2 regions of the Azospirillum sp. B510 genome follow, and region 1 is predicted to be linked to the other one. Evidence: predicted binding sites of a transcription regulator. Region 1 holds the regulator's gene; the other holds the start of a gene.
What was found. Region 1 encodes LexA, which represses DNA repair genes until DNA is damaged. Its sites were predicted from a motif close to ATGTTCTANTTTGGTTC; they were not measured.
Positions count from the first base shown of each region.

Region 1 (6,765 bases):
CTGGCCCATGTGCTGAAGCGGCTGGGGTCGGAGGCCGCCTGGGTCGTCCACGGTTCCGACGGGCTGGACGAGATCACCACCACCGGCCCGACCACCGTCGCCCAGCTGAAGAACGGCGAGGTCACGGTGTTCGAGGTGAAGCCGGAGGATGCCGGCCTGCCGCGCGCCCGCATCGAGGATCTGAAGGGCGGCGACGCCCAGGTCAACGCCGCCGCCATCCATGCCCTGTTCGACGGTGTGCGCAGCCCCTACCGCGACATCGTCCTGCTGAACGCCGCCGCCGCCCTGCTGGTGGCCGGCAAGGCCGCGACGCTGAAGGAGGGTGTCGCGATGGCCGCCGACGCCATCGACAGCGGCGGCGCCCGCGACCGGCTGCGCCGGCTGGTTGCCATCACCAACGAGACGGTGGCCTGATGAGCGACGTTCTGACCCGCATCAACGACGACAAGCGCGCCCTGGTGGCGGCCCGCAAGGCCGCCCGCCCGCTGTCGGAGGTCGAGGCCGCGGCCAAGGCCGCCAACGAGACCAATCCGCCGCGCGGCTTCATCCGGGCGCTCAGCGCCGCGGTGGAGGCCGGCCGCTACGGCCTGATCGCCGAGATCAAGAAGGCGAGCCCGTCCAAGGGCCTGATCCGCGCCGACTTCGACCCGCCGTCGCTCGCCCGCGCCTACCGGGAGGGGGGAGCGACCTGCCTGTCGGTGCTGACCGACGAGCCCTATTTCCAGGGCCGGGACGAGTATCTGGTGGCCGCCCGCGCCGCGGTCGATCTGCCGGTGCTGCGCAAGGACTTCATGGTCGATCCCTATCAGATCGTGGAGGCCCGCGCGCTGGGCGCCGACTGCATCCTGATCATCATGGCCTCGCTGTCCGACGCCCAGGCGGCGGAGATCGAGGATGCCGCGATCGCCCAGGGACTGGACGTGCTGGTCGAGGTGCATGACCGCGCCGAGCTGGACCGCGCGCTGGCGCTGAGGACGCCGCTGCTCGGCGTCAACAACCGCAACCTCAAGACGCTCACCGTCGACATCGCGACGACGGAGGAGCTGGCGGCCAATGTGCCGGCCGACCGCATGCTGGTCGCCGAAAGCGGGCTCCACACCCCCGCCGATCTGGCACGGATGGCGAAGGTCGGAGCCCGCTGCTTCCTGGTCGGCGAATCGCTGATGCGGCAGGCCGACGTCACCGCCGCCACCCGCGCCCTGCTCGCCCCGGTCTGATCCGATGGCGGCCGTCTCGACCAATGACATCGCGATCGCCACGGAAAGCCCGCGCCAGGACGCGGTGATCGCGCTGGTCGCCGCCCTCGACCGCTATCTGCTCGACCTCTATCCGGCGGAGACCTGCCACCTGCTGGACATCGCCTCGCTGGAGGCGGCGGACGTCCGTTTCCTCGTCGCCCGCAAGGACGGCGTGCCGGTCGGCTGCGCCGCGCTGCGCGTCGATCATTCCGGCTATCGGCCGGGCGGCTATGGCGAGGTCAAGCGGATGTATGTCGATCCATCCGCCCGTAGCCACCGCGTCGGCGAGCGCCTGCTCGCCCGCCTGGAGGAACTGGCGCGGGCGGAGGGGCTGTCCGCCCTGCTGCTCGAATCCGGCATACACCAGCACGAGGCGCTGGCGCTCTACCGCCGGGCCGGCTTCGCCGACCGTGGCCCCTACGGCTGCTACAAGGACCACGACGTCAGCGTCTTCATGGAAAAACCGCTTCAGGAGACCGGCCGATGAGCGGCTTCACCCATTTCGACGCCGACGGCAAGGCGGTGATGGTCGATGTCTCCGACAAGGCCGACACCGAACGCACCGCCACCGCGGCCGCCACCGTGCTGATGCGGCCGGACACCCTGGCTCTCATCATGCAGGGCGGCGTCAGGAAGGGCGACGTGCTGTCGGTCGCCCGGCTGGCCGGCATCATGGGGGCGAAACGCACCCCGGACCTGATCCCGCTGTGCCACCCGCTGATGCTGACCTCGGTCAAGGTGGATCTCTCCTGCGACCCGGCCCGCAACGCGGTGGACGTGACCGCCACCTGCAAGCTGAAGGGCCAGACCGGCGTGGAGATGGAGGCGCTGACCGCCGTCACCATCGCGGCGTTGACCGTCTACGACATGTGCAAGGCGGTGGATCGCGGCATGACCGTCACCGATGTCCGCCTGCTGCACAAGGCCGGCGGCAAGAGCGGCGACTGGGGTGGCGCCGCCGTGACGCCCGCCGTTCCATCAGCCGGGACCTGACGCCATGATCTCCGTCGCCGAGGCGCGCGCGCGCATCCTGTCGGCCTTCGCCCCGCTGCCGGCGGAGACCGTGGCATTGCCCGAGGCTCTCGGCCGGGTGCTGGCCGGACCGGCGATCGCCCGCCTGACCCAGCCGCCCTTCCACGCCGCCGCCATGGATGGCTGGGCGGTGCGCGCCGCCGACATCGCCGCCGCGACCGCGGAGACACCCGTCACGCTCCGCCGCATCGGCGAATCCGCCGCCGGCCATGCCTTCGCCGGCAGGATCGGGCCGGGCGAGGCCGTGCGCATCTTCACCGGCGCGCCCCTGCCCGAGGACGCCGACGCCGTGGTGATGCAGGAGGATTGCGACGCCGACGATACCAGCGTCCGGATCGGCCGCGCCGTGGTCGCCGGCCGCTTCGTCCGGCAGGCTGGATTCGACTTCACGGCCGGGCAGGAGCTGCTGCCGCGGGGCCGGCGCCTGACCGCCCGCGACATCGCGCTGGCCGCCGGCGGCAATCTGCCCTGGCTGTCGGTCCATCGCCGGCCGCGCATCGCCATCCTCGCCACCGGCGACGAGATCGCCCTGCCCGGCGACCCGCTGGGGCCGAGCCAGATCGTCAGCACCAACGCGCTCGGCCTGTGCGCCCTGGTCACCGCCCAGGGCGGCCTCGCCCACAATCTCGGCGTCGCCAGGGACACGCCGGACAGTGTCGCCACACTGGCGAAGGGAGCGGCCGGCTGCGACCTGCTGGTCACCACCGGCGGCGCCGCCCATGGCGATTACGACCTTGTGCGCGACGTTCTGGCCGACTACGGGCTGACGCTGGAGGTTCAGGCCGTGGCGATGCGGCCGGGCAAGGCGGTGATGTTCGGGCGCGCCGGGTCGGTTCCGCTGCTGGGCTTGCCGGGCAATCCGGTTTCCACCGGTGTCACCGCCCTGCTGTTCCTACGCCCGGTCCTGCGCCTGTTGCAGGGATTGCCGCCCGAGGACGACCGCCCGCCGCCGCGCGCCCGCCTGGCCACCGCCCTGAAGGCCAACGACCGCCGCGAGGATTACCTGCGCGCGACCCTGGCCACCGGCCCCGACGGCATTCCGACGGTGACGCCCTTCGCCCGCCAGGACAGCGCCATCACCTCGCTTTACGCCCAGGCCGACTGCCTGATCCGTCGCCCGCCCAATGCCGACCCGGAGCCGGCCGGCGCCATGGTGGCCGTGCTTCCCCTGACTGATGGAGCGCTCAGCGTCTGACCGCCCGCCATCCTCGCGACCTTGCGGATTGAACAGTGAACGGAGGCGGGAAAACCGTTTCATACCGTTCCAAATGTTCCATTCAAGTTCTCAAATAGGACGGTGGGGGCTTGACGCGCCCCAGGAACCAAACTAGAACAGGGGAGCAACGTTTGGTTTTTGTTCCATCTTCAGTCTGGCGACGGCCGGGAGGCATCGATGCTCACGCGCAAGCAGCATGAATTGCTGCTGTTCATCCACGAACGGCTCGGCCAGGGCGGTGTCTCGCCGTCGTTCGACGAGATGAAGGACGCCCTGGGGCTGAAGTCCAAGTCGGGCATCCACCGCCTGATCACCGGGCTCGAGGAACGCGGCTTCATCCGCCGCCTGCCCCATCGCGCCCGCGCGCTGGAGGTTCTCCGCCTGCCCGAGGGGCTGGACGCCGCCCGTTCCCGTGCCGCCGTCAAGCCGAAATTCCAGCCCAACGTCATCCGGGGCGATTTCGCCTTCGCCAGCCGTGACGCCGCCCCGCCCGCCCCCGCTCCGGCGTCCGCGAACGAGACGGTGCAACTGCCGCTCTATGGCCGCATCGCCGCCGGCACCCCGATCGAAGCCCTGCGCGACAACAGCGCCTTCGTCGATATCCCCGCCTCGATGCTGAGCACCGGCGACCATTACGCGCTGGAGGTGTCCGGCGACTCGATGGTCGAGGCCGGTATTCTCGACCACGACACCATCATCATCCAGCGCTGTGACTCGGCGGAGAACGGCACCATCGTCGTCGCTCTCGTCGATGAGGGCGAGGTGACGCTGAAGCGCCTGCGCCGCAAGGGCAACACGGTGGCGCTGGAACCCGCCAACGCCGCCTATGAAACCCGCATCTTCGGCGCCGACCGCGTCCGCGTGCAGGGCAAGCTGGTCGGGCTCGTTCGGAAATACTGAGACGCTGACACCCCCTCCCCCGCCCGGCGGGGGAGGGTCGGGGGGGCAAGGAGCCCGCCCACATTCACCTCCCTCCGGTCCAGGGCCGATCGCCCCGCACGCCCCGCACCGTCTCCACCTTTATCCCATCGGCCGTGACGGTCAGCGCATGCGCCCCCTCATGGCGCAATGCCCAGCGGTCGATCACCAGATCCGCCCGGCATCCGCGCGCCACCGCCGTCGTCACCACCGCATCCGCCGCCCCGCAATCCTCGTCCAGCGCATCCGGCAGGCGGGACAGGGCCATGCTCCTCCCCCGTACCCGATAAAGACAGCCCAGCCCATCGCAGCCCAGCGACCGCTCCCCGTCGCTCCATTCTCCCGCCGCCGGCCAGGGGTCGGCCGCCGTCCGCTCGCCATCCCGCTCCCGCCAGGTCTCGGTCACCCGTCCGCCCCCCTTGACCGACGCGCTGAGCCGCCCATCCGGCATCCTCACCGCCATCACCGTGCCATCCCCGGCCACCAGCACGTCCGGCCGCTCCGCCAGCATCGGTGCGGCCAGGCCGGCGAGGATCGGCAGCATTCCCAGCCAGCGCCACCGCCGCGTCCACACGCAGAGCCAGATGCCGCCCAGCACCAGCGCCGTGAAACCCCCGGCCGGCATCGCCGGCACGGTCAGCGACGCCCAGGGCAGACGGCCGAAGAATTCGGCGGTCCAGATCACCGCGCGGTCCCCCCAGTTCATGGCGATCAGCGCCGGCTCCTCCCATCCGAAGGGCAGCAGCGCATAGGCGATCAGGCTCCACGGCATGACCCAGAAGGAGGTGATGGGAATGGCGATCAGGTTCGACAGCACGCCATAGAAGGCGATCTGCTGAAAATGGAAGAGCGAGAAGGGCAAGGTCGCCAGCGTCGCCACCACGCTGGTCAGCAGAATGCCGCCGACATAGAACAGCCCGCGCACGACCCACCCGGCATCGCGTCGCCACTCGGCCAACCGGGGACTGCCGCGCTCGAAGGCGGCGATCAGCGCCACCACCGCCGCGAAGGACATCTGGAAGCTGGGGCCGAGCATCCCCTCCGGATCCATGGCGATGGTGACCATCCCGGCGAAGGCGACCAGCCGCATGCTCAAGGGATGGCGGTCGAGCATGATCGCCCCCATCACCATGCCGGTCATCAGCACCGACCGCACCGTCGGCAACGGCGCCCCGACCAGCAGCGTGTAGGCGAGCGCCGACAGGATGCCGAACAGAGCCGCGATCTTCTTGATCGGCCAGCGCAGCGCGATGTAGGGCACCAGCGCCAGCAGCGCCCGGACCACATAGAACAGGATGCCGGCGGCGATGCCGACATGCAGGCCCGAGATTGACAGCAGATGCGCCAGTCCGCTGTTGCGGAAGTCGTCCATCGTCCCATCCGGGATCCCGAACTCCTCGCCGTTCAACAGGGCGGTGGTGACGCTGGCCTCGACCGGGTCGCCGATGGCGGTGGCCACGCGCTCGGCGATGGCGCCGCGCGCCCGCTCGAAGGCGATGGCGATCGTGCTCCACCCCGTCACCGGCGGCGCCTCGATCTGCTCGGGCCCACCGGTGGCGAAGCCGGTGGCGCCGAGCCCCATGAACCAGGCCCGGCGCTGGAAATCGAAGGCCCCCGGTTCGGCCGGCGCCTGGGGCGGCAGCAGCGTCGCCCGCACCCGCACCACCGATCCGGGCGGCGGAGCGGGATAACGGTCCGACAGGCGGATGCGCAGCGCCGCCGGCGTCCGTTCCGGCGCCAGCCGGCTGACCGTCACCTCCCGCAAGGTGATGCGGGACGCCCCCGGCCGCCGCTCCACCGCCATCACCCGGCCGGTGACGGTGGCGCCGGCGATGCAGCGGCTCAGGACCGGCGCCGCCACCCGCGCGGTATGGGCCTGGGCCACCAGAAAGCCGGCGGCCACCATCAGCAGCATCGTCACGGCGGCGGCCAGCGCGAACCAGCGCCGCACCATCAGCAGCAGACCGCCGCCGCAGCCGGCCGCGGCCAACCCGCTCCACCAGACAGGCTCCTGGCGCAGGCCGAAATACAGCGATACCCCGGCCCCGAAGGCGACGGGAAGCCACAACACCCAGCGCTCCGCCTCGGCCTCGGCCAACGCCGCGAGTCGCCTGCCCGTGAGCGCCAGCAGGCGCCGCCAGCCGCCGCCGAGCGCCGCCGGACCGTCCGTCTCCTCCTCCGGCCAGCCGGCCGCCGTCACCGGGAACGGACTCCCGGCGCGGCGATGACGCCCGCGTACCCCATGGCGATCGTCCATGCGCGCATCGCATTGCCTCCAAGCCCGGTGGCTGTGTTAAACCACGGTGTCGAACCACCGGCGCATCATACCAGCGCCGAACCGGAAATTGAGAGACCGATGAC
Region 1 is NC_013854.1:1,832,708-1,839,472, forward strand. It holds gene trpD (anthranilate phosphoribosyltransferase) at 1-414, shown strand, start outside; gene trpC (indole-3-glycerol phosphate synthase TrpC) at 414-1,217, shown strand; gene AZL_RS08480 (GNAT family N-acetyltransferase) at 1,222-1,725, shown strand; gene moaC (cyclic pyranopterin monophosphate synthase MoaC) at 1,722-2,231, shown strand; gene glp (molybdopterin molybdotransferase MoeA) at 2,236-3,465, shown strand; gene lexA (transcriptional repressor LexA) at 3,664-4,386, shown strand; gene AZL_RS08500 (ComEC/Rec2 family competence protein) at 4,451-6,661, opposite strand; gene gltX (glutamate--tRNA ligase) at 6,761-6,765, shown strand, end outside.

Region 2 (6,765 bases), 450 kb from region 1:
CCCGCCGACGGCCCGTGGCGCCGGGGCGCCGAGGCCAGCCAGGTCAATCAGGCCAAGTTCATCCGCAATTTCCTGAACGTCGCCGCCCAGAACAAGCTCGATTATTTCATCATGGAGGCCTTCGACCAGCCCTGGAAGCGGGAGATCGAGGGCACCGCCGGCACAAGCTGGGGCCTGTGGGATTACCAGCGCAATCCGAAATTCCCGATGATCGGCGGCGTGCAGGAGATCCGCAACTGGGAGATCAAGTGCGCCACCGCCGTGGCGCTCGGCTTCCTGCCGCTGGTCTTCTTCCTGTGGCGGCGCGGCGACCTCAGGATCGGCGGCCAGATCTTCTACGGCGCGCTGATCCAGGCGGTGGCCTCCGTCCTCGTCTTCACCGTCAGCGCGGCCTCGGCCGCCGGCCTCGCGCTCACCACCGAGATCGCCTGGGGCCTGCTGATCTTCTGTCAGCTGGTGCTGTTCGCGGTGATGCTGATCGACGGCATGGAACTGACCGAGGTCGTCTGGCAGCACAAGTTCAAGCGCAAATTCATCCCCTGCTCCGCCGCCCCGCTGCCCAACGCGGCGAAGGTGTCGATCCATGTGCCCTGCTACAACGAACCGCCGCACATGGTCATGCAGACGCTGGACGCGCTGGCCAGGCTCGACTACCCGAATTACGAAGTCCTGCTGCTCGACAACAACACCAAGGATCCGGCCGTCTGGCGCCCGATCGAGGAATATTGCAAGACGCTGGGGCCGAAGTTCCGCTTCTTCCACCTCGACAACTGGCCGGGCTTCAAGGCGGGCGCCTTGAATTTCGGCCTGGCCCAGACCGCTCCCGACGCCGAGCACATCGCCGTCATCGACAGCGACTATCAGGTCCATCCCGATTGGCTGAAGGCGACGATCCCACACTTCAACCGGCCGGAGGTCGGCTTCGTCCAATCGCCGCAGGATTACCGCGAGTGGGAACATGACCTGTTCCAGCGCATGACCAACTGGGAATATGCCGGTTTCTTCCACATCGGCATGATCCAGCGCAACGAGCGCAACGCGATCATCCAGCACGGCACCATGACCATCATCCGCAAGACGGCGCTGGAGAAGGTCGGCCGCTGGGGCGAATGGTGCATCACCGAGGACGCCGACCTCGGCCTGCGCCTGTTCGAGCATGGCTATGAGGCCGTCTATATGCCGGAAAGCTACGGCAAGGGCCTGGTTCCCGACAGCTTCTCCGCCTACAAGACGCAGCGTTTCCGCTGGGCCTACGGCGCCGTGCAGATCCTGAAGCATCACTGGCGCCAGTTGTCGCCGGGCGCCAAGGAGCTGACCACCGGCCAGAAATACCATTTCATCACCGGCTGGTTGCCCTGGTTCGCCGACGCCGCCCATATGGTGTTCGGCATCGCCGGCATCCTGTGGTCGATCGGCCTGATGGCCTTCCCCAAATATTTCGAGTTCCCGCCCAACGTCTTCATGATCCCGACGCTGAGCGTCTTCGCCTTCAAGGTCGGCGCCTCGCTCTGGCTCTATGAGGCGCGGGTGAAATGCGGCTTCTGGGACAAGGTCGGGGCGGCGGTCGCCGGCATGGCGCTGACCCATACGGTCGGCCGCGCCATGTGGCTGGGCATCTTCACCTCGGGCCGCCCCTTCGTCCGCACGCCGAAATGCGAGAACCAGCCGGCGCTGATGCAGGCCTTCCTGATGGCGCGGGAGGAACTGGTGCTGCTGGTGTCGCTGTGGGGCGCGGCGTTGGCCATCGTCATGGTCTTCGGCCATGAGAACCGTGACGCCTTCATGTGGTCGGGCCTGCTGGTGGTGCAGTCGCTGCCCTATCTCGCCGCCTTCATCACCGCGCTGATCAATGTCTTCCCCACCATCGGCTTCGGCAAGAGCAAGCCCGAGGCCGCCAATGGCGCCGTCGGGGCCGGCGCCGGCGACTGACATGGACCCAAGCCGGCGCTTTCGCATTGACGAAAGCGCCGGCTCTGCCAGACTTTACCGCTTGGGACCCTCTGTTCCGGGAGGCGGCTGATGGCGGGCACTCTCTCCTCCGGCGGCGGCATTGGTCCGCCGGAATTCAGCGTCCGCACCACTGCGGGTGTGGAACGGGCCGGCAGCGCCACCGACCGCAACCACCGCCGCAACCCGCGCAAGGAACAGCAGGACCGCGAGCAGGAGCGGCGCGGCCAGAACCCGCCGAACCCGCAACGCCGACGGCTCTACGACCTTCTGTTCGACGAGGTCGACCAGTTCGACGGGCTGGACGAGGGTCAGCGGAACCGGCTGAAGGACAATCTCCGCAGCCATCTGGCACGGCAGGCCCCGCCACCGCCATCCACCCCCTCCCCGGCCGACCATGACGAGGAGGCGCTGGCCGAAGCGCTGCTGAAGGACCCGGCGGCCCCGGTTCCGGTCGATCCGGAGCATATCGTCAAAGCCGTCACCGCCGCCGCCCCCCAACAGGACCCGGAAACCGCGCGACTGGCGGAACAGCTGCGCGATTGCCTGTCACGCAACAGCGACCGCGCCCGCAAGGTGGCGGTCTATCTCCATCTGCTGCTGACGCTGGAGGGCGCGTTCAGGCCGCACATGGTGGTGGATGTCTGAAGGAGCCGGTTCTATCGGATCGTGATCGGGCTGCCTTATTCCGCATCGACCAGGAACAGGATGCCATGGCTTCCTTCCAGGACACGGTGGCTTTTGCCCGCCGGGACGACGAAAAAGTCACCCGCCGCCATGTTGATCAGCTCGCCTTCGACGTCGAGCGTCATGGCGCCTTCGAGAACGAAAAGCGCCTCGTCGAAATCGGCATGGCTTTCCGATGGAATGCCGGCCTCATCCATGCGGATGATTTTCAGATTGGCTCCGGCGATCTTGCCAACGATCCGCGACCGCCACGCCTGAGGCAGCGTCGCCGTTTCCGCGATCAGATTGATCATCGCTTCCCCCTGAAATCCTTGATCCGCTCCTGAATCCCGCGAGCAGAAGGAAAGCCCGCCGCCCTCACAGACGGCGGGCTTCCGAAGGCAGCGGATGCCTTACTCCGGCGTGGAGGCCTCGCCGTCGGTTTCCGGGGTGCCCATCATGGCATCGGCGACCAGGCCGGCGTTGCCGCGGATCTTGGCCTCGATGGCGTCGGCCATCTCCGGGTTGTTGCGCAGGAAGGTCTTGGCGTTCTCCCGACCCTGGCCGATGCGCGTACCGTCATAGCTGAACCAGGCGCCCGACTTGTCGACCACCCCGGCCTGGATGCCGAGGTCGAGCAGCTCGCCGACCTTCGACACGCCCTCGCCATACATGATGTCGAACTCGACCACGCGGAAGGGCGGGGCCATCTTGTTCTTCACCACCTTGACGCGGGTCTGGTTGCCGACGACGGTGTCGCGATCCTTGATCGAACCGATGCGGCGGATGTCGAGACGGACGGAGGCGTAGAATTTCAGGGCGTTGCCGCCGGTCGTCGTCTCCGGGTTGCCGAACATCACGCCGATCTTCAGGCGGATCTGGTTGATGAAGATGACCAGGCAGTTCGACTTGGCGATGGAGCCGGTCAGCTTGCGCAGCGCCTGGCTCATCAGGCGGGCATGCAAGCCGACATGGCTGTCGCCCATCTCGCCTTCCAGCTCGGCGCGCGGCACCAGGGCGGCCACCGAGTCCACGACCAGCACGTCGATGGCGCCGGACCGTACCAGCGTGTCGGCGATCTCCAGCGCCTGCTCGCCGGCATCCGGCTGCGAGATCAGCAGTTCGTCGATGTTGACGCCGAGCTTGCGGGCATAGGACGGGTCGAGCGCGTGTTCGGCGTCGACGAAGGCACAGGTCCCGCCATTCTTCTGGGCCTGGGCGATGGCGTGCAGAGCCAGCGTCGTCTTGCCCGAGCTTTCCGGACCGTAGATTTCGACGATACGGCCACGCGGCAGGCCGCCGATGCCCAGCGCGATGTCGAGACCCAGCGAGCCGGTGGACACCACCTCCGTCTCGACCAGATTCTCGCGAGCGCCGAGCTTCATGATCGAGCCCTTGCCGAACGCGCGTTCGATCTGGCTCAGGGCGGCATCGAGCGCCTTCTGCTTGTCCATGGAATCCTTCTCGACCAAACGAAGCTGTGCGGACGACATGCCCGGTACCCCTCTCTTAGAACACACGGTCGGCGCTCTTGCAACGAAGCTGAATGTACTCTCTTCGTTCTTGTTTGCAAGAGCTGATGTTTCCGGTGCGTTCCCGTTTTCCGGACGTGGTCCGGGCTATCTCCCTTTCGCCTAGCGCCCGTCGCGGATGACCTCCTTCACCTTGGAGGCAAGCTGCTTCAGCGAGAAGGGCTTGGGCAGGAAATGGGCGACCTCGACCCCGTCGATCTCGCCAAGACGGTCCTCGGCATAGCCGGAAATGAAGATCACGCGCATCTCCGGCCGCAGCTCGTGGACATGGCGGGCCAGCGTCGGACCGTCCATCTGCGGCATCACCACATCGGTGATCAGCAGGTCGATGGAGGCGCCGTTGGCCTCGATCTGCTGGAGTGCCGCCTCGCCATTCTTGGCCTCCAGCACCTGATAGCCCTTGTTGCGCAGCGCGCGGGCGGAGAAGACGCGGACGGCGTCCTCATCCTCCACCAGCAGGATGGTGCCGCTGCCGGTCAGATCGCTGCCGCGCCGCTCACGCGGCTCCGCCACATCGACCGGACGCAGGTCGCCCTGGTGATGCGGCAGCAGGATGGTGAAGGTGGTTCCCTCCCCCACCGCCGAATCGACCAGGACGAAGCCGCCGGTCTGCCGCACAATGCCATAGACCGTCGACAGGCCGAGCCCGGTGCCCGACCCGACCTCCTTGGTCGTATAGAAGGGCTCGAAGATGCGTTGCAGATTCTCGCGCGCGATGCCGCAGCCGGTGTCGATCACATCGATGGAGACGTAGCCGCCGGGCGGAACCGTCTCATGCTCCCGCCGTTCCGGCTCGCTGACGACATGGTTGGTGGTGTTGATGGTCAGCTTGCCGCCGCCGGCCATGGCGTCGCGGGCATTCACCACCAGATTGATGATGACCTGTTCCAACTGGTTCTGGTCGACCTTGACCAGCCCCAGCTCGCGGCCATGGATCATCTTCAACTCGATATTCTCGCCGATCAGCCGGCGCAGCAGGTTCGCCAGCTCCGCCAGCACGTCGGTCACGTTGATGACGCGCGGTTGCAGGGTCTGCTGGCGCGAGAAGGCCAGAAGCTGCCGTACCAGATTGGCGGCGCGGTTGGCGTTCTGCTTGATCTGCATGATATCGCTGAAGGACTGGTCGCCCGGCTTGTGCCGCAGCAGCAGCAGGTCGCAGAAGCCGATCATCGCCGTCAGCAGGTTGTTGAAGTCGTGCGCCACGCCACCGGCCAGCTGGCCGACCGCCTGCATCTTCTGCGACTGGGCGAACTGCGCCTCCAGGCTCTTGCGCTCGGTCATGTCGATGAAGTGCAGGATCAGCCCGACGCCATCCCCCCGCCCCATCTCCATCCGGCCATCGGTGCGGACCGGGTTGGCCAGGCGCCGGGCATAGAGCTGGGCGGTCAGTTCCCGCCCGCCGGACAGCCGCACCTCGAGCGGGTGGGCCGGATCGGCGCCACCCTGCACCGATTTCAGCCGGGTGGTCACCACCTCGCGCTCCGCCGGGACGATCAGCTCGGCCATCGGGCGGTCGATGACGCTGCCGGCCTCGCTGCCGATCAGCGCCAGGAAGGCCTCGTTGCATTCCGTCAGTTGCCCGGTCTCGTCCACCAGGGCGATGCCGATCGGCGCATCCTCGAAAAAACGCTGGAAGCGCTGCTCGGACAGGCGCAACGCCTCCTGCCATTCCCGCTCGGGAGACAGGTCGCGCACCACCGACCGGGTGTGGATGGTGCCGTCGTCGGCATGCACCACGCTCTGAGCCACCGCCACCTGGAAACGCCGGCCACGCAGGCCGACCATGGTCAGCTCGCCGCGCTGCTCGCCGCCGCCGTGATCGAACAGGTCATACGGGGCGGCGGTGAGCGGCGGGGCGGCCAGGATGCCGTGCAGCCGCGCGTCGCCGTCGGTCAGGTCGCCGGGTAGCGCCTCCAGCCACTGGGCCAGCGTGGCGTTGACGAACAGGAACTGGCCGTTCTGGTCGACCGAGAAGAAGCCGACCGGCGCATGCTCCATGAAATCGGCGAGCTTGGCCTGCTCGCGCAGCATGACATGCTCCAGTTCGCGCCTCGCGGTGATGTCCTCGACCCGCCAATGGACGGAACCGGGAAAGCCGCCCACCGGCTGGCCCTGCACCTTGCGCCATTCCGGCGGCTGGCCGTCCAGCGCCGGGATCGCCAGTTCGGCCGAAGCGGCGGCCCCGGCCTTCACCCGCTCCCGCAGACGGCGGAACTCCCGCGCGCTGTCGGGGTCCCCGGCGAACTGACGCGCCAGGGAGTCCAGCGGCCGTTCGCCACGGCGCCAGCCCGCCAGTTCGCGGAAGGCGGCGTTGATGAACACCACCTCCTCCATCCCGTCACAGAGCAGTTGACCCGCCGGCATCCCCTCCAGCGCACCGCCGAGCAGCGCGCCGACGCGCGCCGACCGCCGCACCATGACGATGCTGCGGCCGATCAGCAGAGCCACCCCCAGCGCCGCCAGCAGCGCCCCCAACCAGCCGAGCGCGTCGCTGTCCAGCAGAAGTCCGGCGACCAGCACCAGCAAGCCGGTTGGGGCCGTCGCATACTGCGTGACCATCAGCAGACGGCCGGACGATGCTCCACGCTTCGCCGCGGTGCGTGCCGTGTCGGAAAGGGAA
Region 2 is NC_013854.1:1,383,321-1,390,085, reverse strand. It holds gene AZL_RS06430 (glycosyltransferase family 2 protein) at 1-1,929, shown strand, start outside; gene AZL_RS06425 (hypothetical protein) at 2,020-2,595, shown strand; gene AZL_RS06420 (cupin domain-containing protein) at 2,631-2,927, opposite strand; gene recA (recombinase RecA) at 3,027-4,106, opposite strand; gene AZL_RS06410 (ATP-binding protein) at 4,248-6,765, opposite strand, start outside.
Region 2: the regulator LexA is predicted to act here: its motif matches at 4,160-4,176, upstream of recA (recombinase RecA).